DNA from 4 places in the Lysinibacillus sp. A4 genome. Region 2 is predicted to be linked to each of the others. Evidence: riboswitches for the same ligand, from Rfam matches in the RefSeq annotation. Region 2 holds a riboswitch; each other region holds the start of a gene.
What was found. Region 2 has a riboswitch for S-adenosylmethionine ahead of NY607_RS20285 (methionine ABC transporter ATP-binding protein). Riboswitches for the same ligand answer to the same signal wherever they lie in the genome.

Region 1 (3,111 bases), on a different contig from region 2:
AATCCCATTCATATGGTGTTTCTTGGTAAACATAGTAGTTCAACCAGTTAGAGAATAATAGATGCGTATGGGCACGCCATGTATTCATCGGCACTTGTGTCGGATCGTCATTCGGGAAGTAGTTTACAGGAACGGCGATATCTATGCCCTTCGCCACATCGCGACTATATTCATCGGCTAGCGTTGTCGCATCATACTCTAGATGCCCCGTAATCATAATATTTTTATTATCTTTTGATTGTACAATAAATACCCCAGCATCCTCTGAATAGGATAATAATCGTAGATCTGGATGATTGCGAACCTCGTCAATCGAAACAGATGTATAGCGTGAATGGGGCGCAGTAAATAAATCACTAAAGCCACGTACCAAATCTACAGTTAAATCTGTAATCACATGGGAATAGACGCCTGAGCATTTAGCAGAAAGCTCAACCTTCCCAATGCCATAATGATGATACAATGCAGCCTGTGCCCCCCAACATATATGTAGCACGGATGTCACATTCTTTTTAGACCAATCCATAATTTCTGAAATTTCCTGCCAATAGTTGACCTCTTCAAAAGCCATTTTTTCTACTGGCGCACCAGTTATAATCATACCATCATAGCGTCGGTGTCGAATCTGATTGAACGTTGTGTAGAAAAGCTGCAAATGGGATTTACTCACATTTTTAGACTCGTGTGTGGCTGTATTCAAAAAGGTAATATTGACTTGTAATGGTGTATTCCCCAATAAACGTAATAATTGGAGCTCTGTTTTTTCTTTTTCAGGCATTAAATTTAATATTAATATATTTAATGGACGGATTTGCTGTGTTTTCGCACGATCTTCTTCCATGACGAAGATTTTTTCCTCACGTAAATGTTCTCCAGCTGGTAAATTTTTCGGAATATTAATTGGCATCTTGCTTTCCCCTCTCTATAATCACTCTCTTTTAGCAAATCTTGCTTGCGTAGGATGCAACGAAATTAAAAAATCCTCCTCATTCCATACGAGATAGAATGAGAAGGATTTTTTTCACGTCCACTCTTATCTCTCAAAGGAAAAAATCCTTTGCTGGAATTAGCACCTTTCTAACAATTGTTAGAGGTTGCTGAAGCGTCATCGGGCCAAATCCCTCAGCTTCTCTTGATAAGATTATTTAATTATCTTGAATTGTAACACGAACTAGTTAGAATATCAATAATTCATAGAATATTTTGTGATTCACGCGCATGTTTCTCGGTCATTTGATGTACACTAAGCTTGCTATCTGTGGGGTTTCTACATTTAAAATTTATGGTAAACATGCCGTAATTATGTTACCATATACTTTTAGTAAGAGAGAGGAACGTGAATAGTTTGATTAAAATTGAATTTCCAAAACCAGATCTAGTAATCCGTCAACGTGAACAAGATTTAAAACCAGGTGATGTGCCGATCACACCTTACTTTGGTTTTATTGACTTCCATAAAATCACACGAGATAAAGGCGGCATTTTCTTATTCTATAATGACAAGAATGAGCTATTGTTTGTTGGGAAAGCACGTAAAATTCGTCAACGTATTAAAAAACATTTCGAGGATAATGTATCTCCGATGAAAAACCATCGTGATGAAGTGTTCAAAATTGAAGTCTATGAAGTAGAAGATCCAATGGAACGTGAAATTTACGAAACATATGCGATTAATACTTTCCGCTCTAAATATAACGTAGACAAAGTCTTTTATTAGACATCACGTAAAGAAACCGAAATCTCATTTCTAAAGGGATTTCGGTTTCTTTTATCACATAATGGTCATACGATCAATTGGCGTACTCTGACCGTTAATTCGCAAATCAATGGTATCCAGCTCAGGATTCTTGACGGTGACTTTAAAAACATAGGGTTGAGCCTCTTTCCTTTGATCGCTGCCTTCTTCTAACTGGATAATAAGCCTATTTCCCTCAGCTGTAATACTTGCCAATACATTCCCTTTTGAATAATAAACAAGGTAATATGGAGCATCCTTTTCATGCAATAGTTGTATTCTGTCATTAGAAACGATATTTTTTTGGACATTATCTGGGACAACCGTTAGCTCATGAATCGTTGGTGGATCGGTAGGTGGTGTAGCATTACAGGCTCCTAGCATTAGTAGGCTTATTAAACCTAGCAACACGAATTTTTTCAAGTAACTCCCCTTCCTTATACGACTATTCTAAGAAAAAAGCTTTACGTTCCTTAGCAATCCAGTCTTCTAACTCCTGGTCATCACGTTTTACTAACCGATTGATGAGCACATCATGCCATATATAATCCTCTAACAAATAAATATGAACCGGATCATTGGTGATAAAGGCCGTCTCTTGGGTAGATGGAGAATGACCATAAATCATTTCCTGACCATCTATCGATAAGATAAACCAATGCGGTGTAGATGCTTTTTTTGTATAATGTGTGGCTCTATGCTGGTCAATTGAGGCGAGATGCTCTCCTACATACAACGTAATGCCATGAACAGGAACATGCAGCGCCACCTCTTGCAAATCTTCACGTAAGGCATCATACATATCTTCCCACATCGACAGCATCACTTTTTTCTTCGCCTTCTTTAGAAGTGACTGACAATAGTTGATAATGGATTCCTTGCCCTTCAGCATAACCACTTTAGGCTCAGCTTCCTGTACTTTTTCCTCTAATTTCTCTAATTTCCCGCTTATAGACGTAAAATTCGACTCCCAGCGCTGTTGCATTTGCTGTAAGAACACAGACACAGGCATTGCCGAATAGGTCGTTTGTTCTGCGGTCTCTTCTTTTAACACGATGCCCTTTTCTACAAGGATATTTAAAATATCATACACTCTTGCACGTGGTATGCCAGAATTTTTACTAACCTGATAGGCACTGACATGACTTTGCTGAACAAGTGCCGTATAGGCCTTCGCTTCATATTCTGTAAAACCCATTTCTTTCAGCTGGGTGATTAATTCCTCCATGTAATCCCTCCATTATCTTTATTATAGGCTACCAATGTGAAGATTTGCCAATGAAAAAATGGGGTTTACAGCGTAAATAAAATTAGTTACTATTTCAGTAGTAACTAATTATAAAGAGGTGTCATATGTTGTTTGAAATCGATGTACA
Region 2 (3,111 bases):
ATTGAATAATAAATACGACTACTAAGATCAAAATAGTTGCCATTAATGTCACATCTTGGCGATTTCGCTGGAAGCCGTCTAAGAAAGCTAAGTTACCAAGACCACCTGCACCAATAATTCCTGCCATCGCTGTATAACCTACAAGAGCAACAGCCGTTACGGTGATACCAGAAATCAAAGCTGGTAATGATTCAGGAACCAATACTTTCCAAATAATTGTAGAAGTTTTCGCTCCCATTGAACGAGCCGCTTCAATGACACCTTTATCAATTTCACGTAACGCAATTAATACCATACGAGCATAAAACGGTGCTGCACCGATAATTAAAGCAGGTAACGCCGCATTGGCACCACGAATTGTACCTAGTAACAACTTCGTAAATGGAATTAATAAAATAATTAATACGATAAATGGAATGGAACGGAAAATATTAACGAGTGATCCCGTTAAAAAGTTAACGATTTTATTTGCCCATAACTGATTGGGACTAGTTAAAAATAGAACAATACCAATGACTAACCCAAGAATAAATGTCACAACCGTTGATATAGCTGTCATGTATAAAGTTTCATACGTAGCTTGCCACATATTTTCCCAGTCTACATTCGGAAAGAGATTAGTTAGCATTTTCAATCACCTCCGTCTGTACTTCCACTGTATTTAAATAACGAAGGGCTTCAGTGACGTTTTTCTGAGAGCCATCAATTTGCACAATCAATGTACCATATGCACCATTTTTTGTTTGTGAAATATTTCCGTGAACAATACTTACTTCTACATCAAATTGTTTCACAAGATGTGAGATGACTGGCTGTTCTGTTTTTTCACCAACAAAAATAAGTTTGACAAGTTGTCCAGTTGGATAGTTTGTTTTAATTTGTGCTACCGTATCCTGTGTTTCCTTAGTGTCTGTAATTTGAGATACAAACTTCTTAGTAATAGCCGCCTGTGGGGCTTGGAAGACTTGCAATACCTCACCACGTTCCACAATTTCGCCTGCCTCCATCACTGCTACACGATGACAAATTTTGCGAATGACATGCATTTCGTGGGTAATCAGGACGATAGTTAAGCCTAAGCGTTCATTTATATCAACGAGTAAATCAAGAATAGCATCCGTTGTTTCAGGATCGAGTGCCGATGTCGCCTCATCACATAGTAAAACCTCTGGATTATTCGCTAATGCGCGTGCAATTCCTACACGCTGCTTTTGTCCACCAGAAAGCTGGGATGGATATGCCTTATCGCGCCCTTCTAAGCCTACAAGGGCAATTAATTCCTTCACACGTGCTTCACGTTGAGCCTTTGGGAAGCCTGCGATTTCTAAAGGGAATGCAATATTTTCGGCAACTGTTCTAGACCAAAGTAAATTGAAATGCTGGAAAATCATACTTACCTTTTGTCTAGCCGCTCTAAGCTTTTGCCCTTTTATCGATGAAAATTCTTGATTGTTCACCGTTACTGTTCCTGCTGTCGGTTTCTCTAAACCGTTTAATAAACGAATCATGGTACTTTTACCAGCACCACTATAGCCAATAATGCCAAAAATTTCACCTTTATTAATAGTAAGGTTGACGTCTTTGACTGCCGTTAATTCGCCATTTGCTGTTTTGTATTTCTTTGTAATATTTTGAAGCTGGATCATAGCGAATACTCCTTTTCTCATATAGAAAACCCCTTCACTCACAGACAAGTAGAAGGGGTCACGTATAATACGTTAAACCGTTCTCTCATCTTTCAAAGAAAAATCTTTGGGTGATTTGGCACCTTTTCACATTGTGATGGTTGCCGGGCTTCATAGGGCACTTCCCTCCGCCACTCTTCATAAGAGTTCGATATATTTAATGTTTTAGTAATATATTTGATACTTTACCACGCTAGTAAAGTTCAGTCAATTGATTTTTTTAACAATTCATATAAAAATGGTACGGATTGAAAAGCATAAATCTTTTCTGTCACTTTTCCGCCATCACTGATGAGTAGACATGGAACACTTTCAATTTGATGCTCATAAGCAATGTGTTCCAAAAAGTTGATATTTGCTTTACCAATTTGTAGCTGTGGCAGTAATTGTTCAATAATGGACATCATTTTAGATGCCACTGCACATGTTCCACACATCGGTGTATATAAATAAAATGCAGTTTTCTCTCCTGACTGTTTAGCCGCTTCCCACTGCTCTGTTGACCATTCTTCCATTTACTCACGCAACCTTACAAAATATATTCATTATGGATTGAAAAATGTGCTCGCAGTAAAATCATCGCTAGCACTTTTCTTGGTGTCGTTTCTACTTCCTTATATGTTGGCATTGTGCGCAGATGCTCAGCTTCTGGATAATGTCTGTCCATTAATGCACGTAGCTTATCGCCAGAAGTATCTGCATCAAAAAAAGTAAATAGCTCACAGCCCTCATAGGGATCCAGTAGTTCTTCTAATTGATGCACACCAATTGTACCATTCGTACATAGTATTGTAACATTCTCATTCAAAATAGGCTCAATTTGTAGCTTATCTGAGCGTCCTTCTACTATCAAGCATTTTCCCTCGAACATTACGCCACCTCCATTTAGAGATCCCCACTTATAAGTCATTATATAACAAAAAACGCCGGTAGTTTCCGACGTTTTTCGATTATAGCTTGTCTTATTCAGCGATCATTTCTTCGTATTGCTCTGCTGTCATTAGTTTCTCAACTTCTGATGCGTCAGCAGGCTCAACAACGATCATCCATGCTTTTTCATATGGTGATTCATTAACGAATTCTGGGCTATCTTCTAAATCTGCATTTACTTCCACTACAGTACCTGAGATTGGTGCATATAATTCAGAAACAGTTTTTACTGATTCTACGCTACCGAATGGATCATCTGTTTTGATTTCGTCGCCAACTTGTGGAAGCTCAACGAATACGATATCTCCTAATTCAGATTGTGCGAAGTGAGTAATACCAATACGTACTTTTCCATCTTCTACTTTTACCCATTCATGTTCTTCAGAGTATCGTAAGTCTTTAGGTGTGCTCATGCAAAAAACCCCTCCATAAATATGTAATATATTCACTTTCAGTGTGCCATACTTCTCCTATAAATACAAGGTTTAATACGGTT
Region 3 (3,111 bases), on a different contig from region 2:
AGATAAAACGCCAAAGATCGATCCGTCTGTTTTCATTGCTGATTACGCAACTGTTACGGGCGACGTAACAATTGGCGCCGAAACAACCATTTGGTTTAATACGGTTATTCGTGGTGATGTTTCCCCAACGATTATTGGTAAACGTGTCAGTATCCAGGATCTTTGCTGTTTACACCAAAGCCCAAAATATCCGCTCATTATTGAAGATGAGGTAACAGTTGGACACCAAGTCACTTTACATAGTTGTACAATTCGCAAAAATGCCTTAATTGGTATGGGATCCATTATTTTAGACGGAGCTGAGATTGGAGAAGGTGCATTTATTGGAGCTGGAAGCCTAGTACCTCCTGGTAAAGTCATTCCTCCAAATAGTTTAGCATTAGGTCGTCCAGCAAAAGTTGTCCGAGAATTAAATGCTGAAGATAAAGAGGATATGGAACGCATCGTACGAGAATACGCAGAAAAAGGTCAATATTATAAATCACTTCAGAAATAAATAACCTACACAAAAAATCAATACTAACGAAAAAATCCCTCGCGTTTTCGTGTACCGAATATGTTCACGAATCCTAGCGAGGTATTTTTGTAAAAAAAACAAAAGGAGCAATGTTGCCCCTTTGCTTATTAATACATCAGAATAATTTTCTAATGACTTCATTACTTTAGTTCAATAGTTTATAAACGTGCTTTTTCTCGTAGCGCGTCTGCTTTATCAATTTGCTCCCATGGTACATTTAAATCTGTACGACCAAAATGTCCATACGCAGCAGTTTGTTTATAAATTGGACGACGAAGATCAAGCATTTTAATGATACCTGCTGGGCGTAGATCGAATAGCTCGCGTACCCATTCAACGATTTCGCTTTCTTTCACTCTACCTGTGCCAAATGTATCGACAGCAATGGAAACAGGCTGAGCAACGCCAATCGCATAGGCAAGTTGCACTTCAGCACGCTCTGCTAAGCCAGCTGCTACGATGTTTTTCGCTACATAACGTGCTGCATATGCCGCCGAACGGTCTACCTTGGTTGCATCCTTACCTGAGAAGGCACCACCACCGTGACGTGCATAACCACCGTATGTATCAACAATGATTTTACGCCCTGTTAATCCAGCATCACCTTTTGGCCCACCAATTACAAAACGGCCAGTTGGATTGATGAAGTATTTCGTATTAGCATCTAATAATTCACTCGGTACAACTGGTGCAATAACAAATTCTTTTAAATCTGCTTGAATTTGTTCAAGTGTTGCTTCTTCATCATGCTGTGTTGAAATAACAATTGTATCCACGCGAACCGGTACATTATTGTCATCATATTCAATCGTTACTTGCGTTTTACCATCAGGACGCAAATAGGCAAGTTCCCCTGATTTACGTACTTCTGTTAAACGGCGTGCTAATTTGTGTGCCAAGCTAATTGGTAATGGCATTAGCTCTGGTGTTTCATTACATGCATAGCCAAACATTAAGCCTTGGTCACCAGCACCAATTGCTTCTATGTCAGCATCTGTCATAGAGCCTTCACGTGCCTCTAATGCCTGATCAACACCTTGGGCAATATCAGGTGATTGTTCGCCAATTGCCACAAGCACCGCTAAGTTCTCTGCATCAAAGCCATATTTACCTCGTGTATAGCCAATTTCAGCTACAGTGTCACGAACAATACCTTTAATATCCACATAAGTAGAAGTAGTAATTTCTCCTGCTACTAATACTAATCCTGTTGTTACAGTTGTTTCACACGCTACACGTGCATTTGGATCTTCTGCTAAAATAGCATCTAAAATGGCATCCGAGATTTGGTCACAAATCTTATCTGGATGTCCTTCTGTTACACTCTCTGATGTAAACAGTCGACGGTTTGTCATTTGGTTTTCCTCCTAAATACTCTTACAATAAGTAGTTGTGTATGAATACGGTACTCATTACCCATGTCAAGTCCGCTCCTAAGGATTGAACTCTCAAGCCGTTACTGCTGCTTTTAACACGAGGATTTCGAAAGATCCGTCATTATAATAAGGAAAGAACTACATATACTTACCTTTACATTGATTTTTAACAATAAAAAAATCCTTTTCTCACGTTACTTTACATGAGGAAAGGAATAATGACTGCGTAACCTTTCACTCTTATCGTTCAAGGGATGTTCCCTTGCATCAGGTTGGCACCAACGCATGTCGTGAAATAGTTCATGCAGGTTGCCGGGTTTCACAGGGCCTGACCCTCCACCAGCTCGGGATAAGAGTATCCGTTCAATCTCATGTTACTGAAAAGGTCGAACGTTGTCAAATATTTTCTTATGTATTACTGTATAGAAAGGAAAGAACTTATTACACAAAAACTTTTCATACTTGGATGATGATGTAAATAGAAGCAAATTAATCCCTACAACATACCTAGCTACTTGTGGTAACATATGTGTGGCTCAATTTTCGTGCCTAATTACAGTAGGATTGATGGTATTCTACTCGAAAAACATTATTTTTTGTCAGTTTATTGAAAAGTGGTAAAAACTCTAAAATAATTTCTTAATTAGTATAGATTATTTAAGCAATTGTGTTATACTATTTTTGAAATTAAGAAAAAATCCCTCTAAATCAAGGGAATACTATAAAAAAGGATGGTATTTAATCGATGAATTCAGTAGAAATTGCAAACGAACTGAAGGAATTATTAAACGGCGGTAACATTAATGTTCAACTTTCAGTACCACAATTAGCAGAAAAAGCTACATCTCGTGGTGAAGCAATGTTAACAGTAGATGGCGCAGTTCGTGCAGAAACTGGCAAATACACTGGTCGTTCACCTAAAGATAAATATACGGTAGAAGAAGAAAGCACAAAAGATCAAATTGACTGGGGTAAAGTCAACCAACCGATTTCTTCTGAAGTGTTCGATAACCTATATGTAAAAGTAATAAAATATTTAAAAGAACGTGACGAGTTATTCGTATTCAAAGGCTTTGCAGGTGCTGACAAAGATTCACAATTAAGCATTCAAGTTATTAATGAATACGCATGGCACAATCTTTTTGCTCATCAATTATTTATCCGTCCAACAGCAGATGAATTAGCTTCTCATGTTGCTGACTTCACTGTCATCTCAGC
Region 4 (3,111 bases), on a different contig from region 2:
TGGTAGTAAAGCTCTAAAAAGTGTTGCGAATTTTGTTACAAAGACATCTACGGATGGCGGTATCAATTTTGCTTTACGTCAGCTTCAAGTCATTTAGAGCGCTGAGGCTACACTATATATAGCAGGTAGATTTTAATAAATTTTAGGTGGGATGATTTATGGCACATCACGTGCAGTCTCTAATTGAACATTACGGATACTTTGGAATTATCGTGATTCTAATTGGAGGTATTGTAGGGGTGCCACTTCCTGATGAGGTGTTTCTAACTTATGTAGGCTATAGTGTTTACCGAGAAAGTCTTGAACATATTCCTGCTTTAGTCAGTGCAATGATTGGTGCGGTTGGAGGCATTACCTTAAGTTACTATATTGGTTATCGTTTTGGCTTACCGTTATTGCAGAAATATGGGCCTAAAATTCATATTACAGAGCAAAAAATTGACTTTACGAAAAAGATGTTTACAAAAATAGGACCTACCCTATTATTAATTGGCTATTTTATCCCCGGGGTACGTCATTTGACAGCGTATATTGCGGCTATTAATAATTATCCTTATAGAAAGTTTGCGCTTTTTGCCTATACAGGGGCATTTATCTGGACGTTCACATTTATATCATTAGGAAAGATGCTTGGAGAGAAATGGCGATTTGTTGGATACTATCTGACTCATTATAGTATCTATCTTATCCTTTTATTTATTGTAGGGATGCTCATTGTTTACTTTCTATTCAAAAAAAGAAATGGACAAACATAAAAGTCGGTATACGCTATACCGACTTTTAAGTTATGGCAAAATAGCAAATGAGCGCACAGGGAAGCCAGATGCTTTTTCTGGCTTAGGTACGATATTGAAGATGATAGCGCCTTTCGCAGGTAGCTTGTCCAAATTCGTCATTAGCTCAATTTGATAGGTGTCTTGGTCAAGTACAAAATATTCGCCATCTAGCTTGCCATTTTTACGAAAATCAGCAGCAGAGTCCGTATCGAAAGTTTCATGACCAATTGCGCTTACCTTGCGTTCTTTTAGTAAAAACTGTAAAGCTTCTAAACCCCAGCCAGGGATATGGTTATGTCCATCTGCATCCTTATTACTGAAAGCCTCTTTATCTGGCCAGCGCTTACTCCAATCTGTGCGTAATGCTACAAAAGTTCCTGCTTCAATTTCTCCATGCTTGTCCTCAAAATCAAGAATATCTTCAACACTTAATGAAAAATCATGGTTGCTCGCAGCCTCTTGTGATTTATCAATAACAACAAGGGGAAGAACAAGCTCTTTTAGTTCTAATTCTTCTAAGTAGCGAGTATCTCGCACAAAATGAATGGGTGGGTCGATATGTGTGCCATATTGACCAGGGAACGTGAATTGTTGAGCGAAGAAACCGTCCTTATGAGAAAATAACGTTTCAAATTTAGCGTCCTCAAACATAAAAAAATGTGGTGAATTAGGGCCGAATGTATGTGTTAAGTCAACCCACTGTTTCGATTTTAATAATTGCAATGCTTGTAAAAGTTCATTAGACATCGATTTCCCTGCTTTCTGTAAAAATAGTTGTAAATAAAAAGGAGTCCCCTAATAGAAGAGGACTCCTGCTGCAACAACGGTAGTTCTTCTTCTCATCTTCAAGGCTGATCATTTTGCCAATTGGAATTAGCACCATACTGTTAGCTGGTTGCTGAGACTTCATCGGGCCAATCCCTCCGTCTCTCTTGATAAGAAAAGTAATATAAGAATTTTCAGAAATAACAATACAAACACTTTAGCATAGTTTTTTATAGTTTACAAGTTCACTAGGAATTTTCACCAATTCAAATTTAAGGTGACTCCACAACAATCATTATCAATAAGACGTATTCTAAAACTGTCTGGTGTATAGTTTGTTTCAAATTTCATCTTAATGCCTGTTGATGTGATTAATTTTTCAACCTCTGTTTTATTTGAAAGTTGAGCAGCATTCATTAAATCATGTGCGAATTGTTGGGAGCTATCTATTTTATCCGTAAGTAATTGGGCTTGCTGCATCATTGCCTTTATCCGTGATGCTGAAGCTTTTAATTTGTGTGTATCGACAGGTGGAAAAGGATTATTGGTCGGCATTGCTAGATGTTGCGAAAAGGGTCTAATGGCAAAATGATTAGCGATAGGCGATGTTGGATAATGATAGGGATGCACAAAATACGGATAAGGATTGTAATACAAGGTCATTCCTCCTATCCTATAACTGATATCCTATCTTATGTAGCAAAACGGCTTTCGGTGTTATTAGCAGTGCAATGTTTGTCCTAATCATTTAAAAAGGAAGCTAAAGTAAGCTTCCTTTTAGCCAAGTACATTTAAGACATCATCAATTTTTTTACTATGTGATAAAATGCCATAATTCATCCATGTTAAAAAGTCTACTTCATAGACACAGTTGCTTTTAACGGCAGCTAGGTTTTTCCAAGTAGGAGTTTTTAAAATAGCACGTTCCTCATTTTCATAAATGGAATGTTGTTTATCAAAGGTAATAAATAAATGATCAGCATCTAATTGCAACAATTGAGCAAATGTCAGTTGTGCTTTACGTTGATTGTGCGGAATACTCCATACTAGTGAATGTGGCATTAAACCTAAGTCACGATATAAAATGGGGCCCGTATAGCCACATTCAGGACCCGCGTATAGAGTAATGCCAATGGCTGAAATACGGAGAAATGCTACACTTTGCCCATAAACAGATTTGCTAAGAATTCCTTTTGCTTGTTGTACTTTATCTTCATATTGTAGGATTACGTCTTGCATCAAGGAGGTTTTTCCTGTTAGATCTGCAATTTTAAATAAAGTAGATTGCCAATTCTCTCCAGGGTGTGAAAGATGGCAGACGGGGGCTACTTCATCTAAGTGCTGAAAGGATTCCCAACGCTCTACACCAGAATCTAACATAATTAAAGTTGGCTTATAGTAAAAGAGTCGATCCATTTCTCTATTTTGTACATCGATATCTGGCACTTTCTGTAGACCTAAATAGTCTTGTTTCCCCCATTTTGAATGACTGAATTGAGCAATTGGCGTAATCCCAAGCGCAACAAAGAAATCTTCTAAGAATGGTGCAAATACACGTATATGGCTGCTT

Region 1: another riboswitch for S-adenosylmethionine. It lies ahead of metA (homoserine O-acetyltransferase MetA); the one in region 2 lies ahead of NY607_RS20285 (methionine ABC transporter ATP-binding protein).
Region 3: another riboswitch for S-adenosylmethionine. It lies ahead of metK (methionine adenosyltransferase); the one in region 2 lies ahead of NY607_RS20285 (methionine ABC transporter ATP-binding protein).
Region 4: another riboswitch for S-adenosylmethionine. It lies ahead of NY607_RS16015 (cyclase family protein); the one in region 2 lies ahead of NY607_RS20285 (methionine ABC transporter ATP-binding protein).

The regions. Positions count from the first base shown of each region.
Region 1 is NZ_JANWTB010000004.1:65,995-69,105, forward strand. It holds gene metA (homoserine O-acetyltransferase MetA) at 1-907, opposite strand, end outside; SAM riboswitch class I at 1,031-1,142, opposite strand; gene NY607_RS08835 (nucleotide excision repair endonuclease) at 1,346-1,717, shown strand; gene NY607_RS08840 (hypothetical protein) at 1,772-2,158, opposite strand; gene NY607_RS08845 (TrmB family transcriptional regulator) at 2,181-2,963, opposite strand; gene NY607_RS08850 (TSUP family transporter) at 3,089-3,111, shown strand, end outside.
Region 2 is NZ_JANWTB010000012.1:69,550-72,660, forward strand. It holds gene NY607_RS20280 (methionine ABC transporter permease) at 1-628, opposite strand, end outside; gene NY607_RS20285 (methionine ABC transporter ATP-binding protein) at 618-1,646, opposite strand; SAM riboswitch class I at 1,729-1,832, opposite strand; gene NY607_RS20290 (thioredoxin family protein) at 1,889-2,200, opposite strand; gene NY607_RS20295 (toprim domain-containing protein) at 2,215-2,556, opposite strand; gene gcvH (glycine cleavage system protein GcvH) at 2,648-3,028, opposite strand; gene NY607_RS20305 (arsenate reductase family protein) at 3,110-3,111, opposite strand, start outside.
Region 3 is NZ_JANWTB010000003.1:578,487-581,597, forward strand. It holds gene NY607_RS08220 (gamma carbonic anhydrase) at 1-496, shown strand, start outside; gene metK (methionine adenosyltransferase) at 676-1,872, opposite strand; SAM riboswitch class I at 2,131-2,249, opposite strand; gene pckA (phosphoenolpyruvate carboxykinase (ATP)) at 2,639-3,111, shown strand, end outside.
Region 4 is NZ_JANWTB010000007.1:200,832-203,942, reverse strand. It holds gene NY607_RS16025 (Cof-type HAD-IIB family hydrolase) at 1-97, shown strand, start outside; gene NY607_RS16020 (DedA family protein) at 159-755, shown strand; gene NY607_RS16015 (cyclase family protein) at 786-1,523, opposite strand; SAM riboswitch class I at 1,613-1,718, opposite strand; gene NY607_RS16010 (YuzC family spore coat inner layer protein) at 1,800-2,204, opposite strand; gene NY607_RS16005 (helix-turn-helix domain-containing protein) at 2,319-3,111, opposite strand, start outside.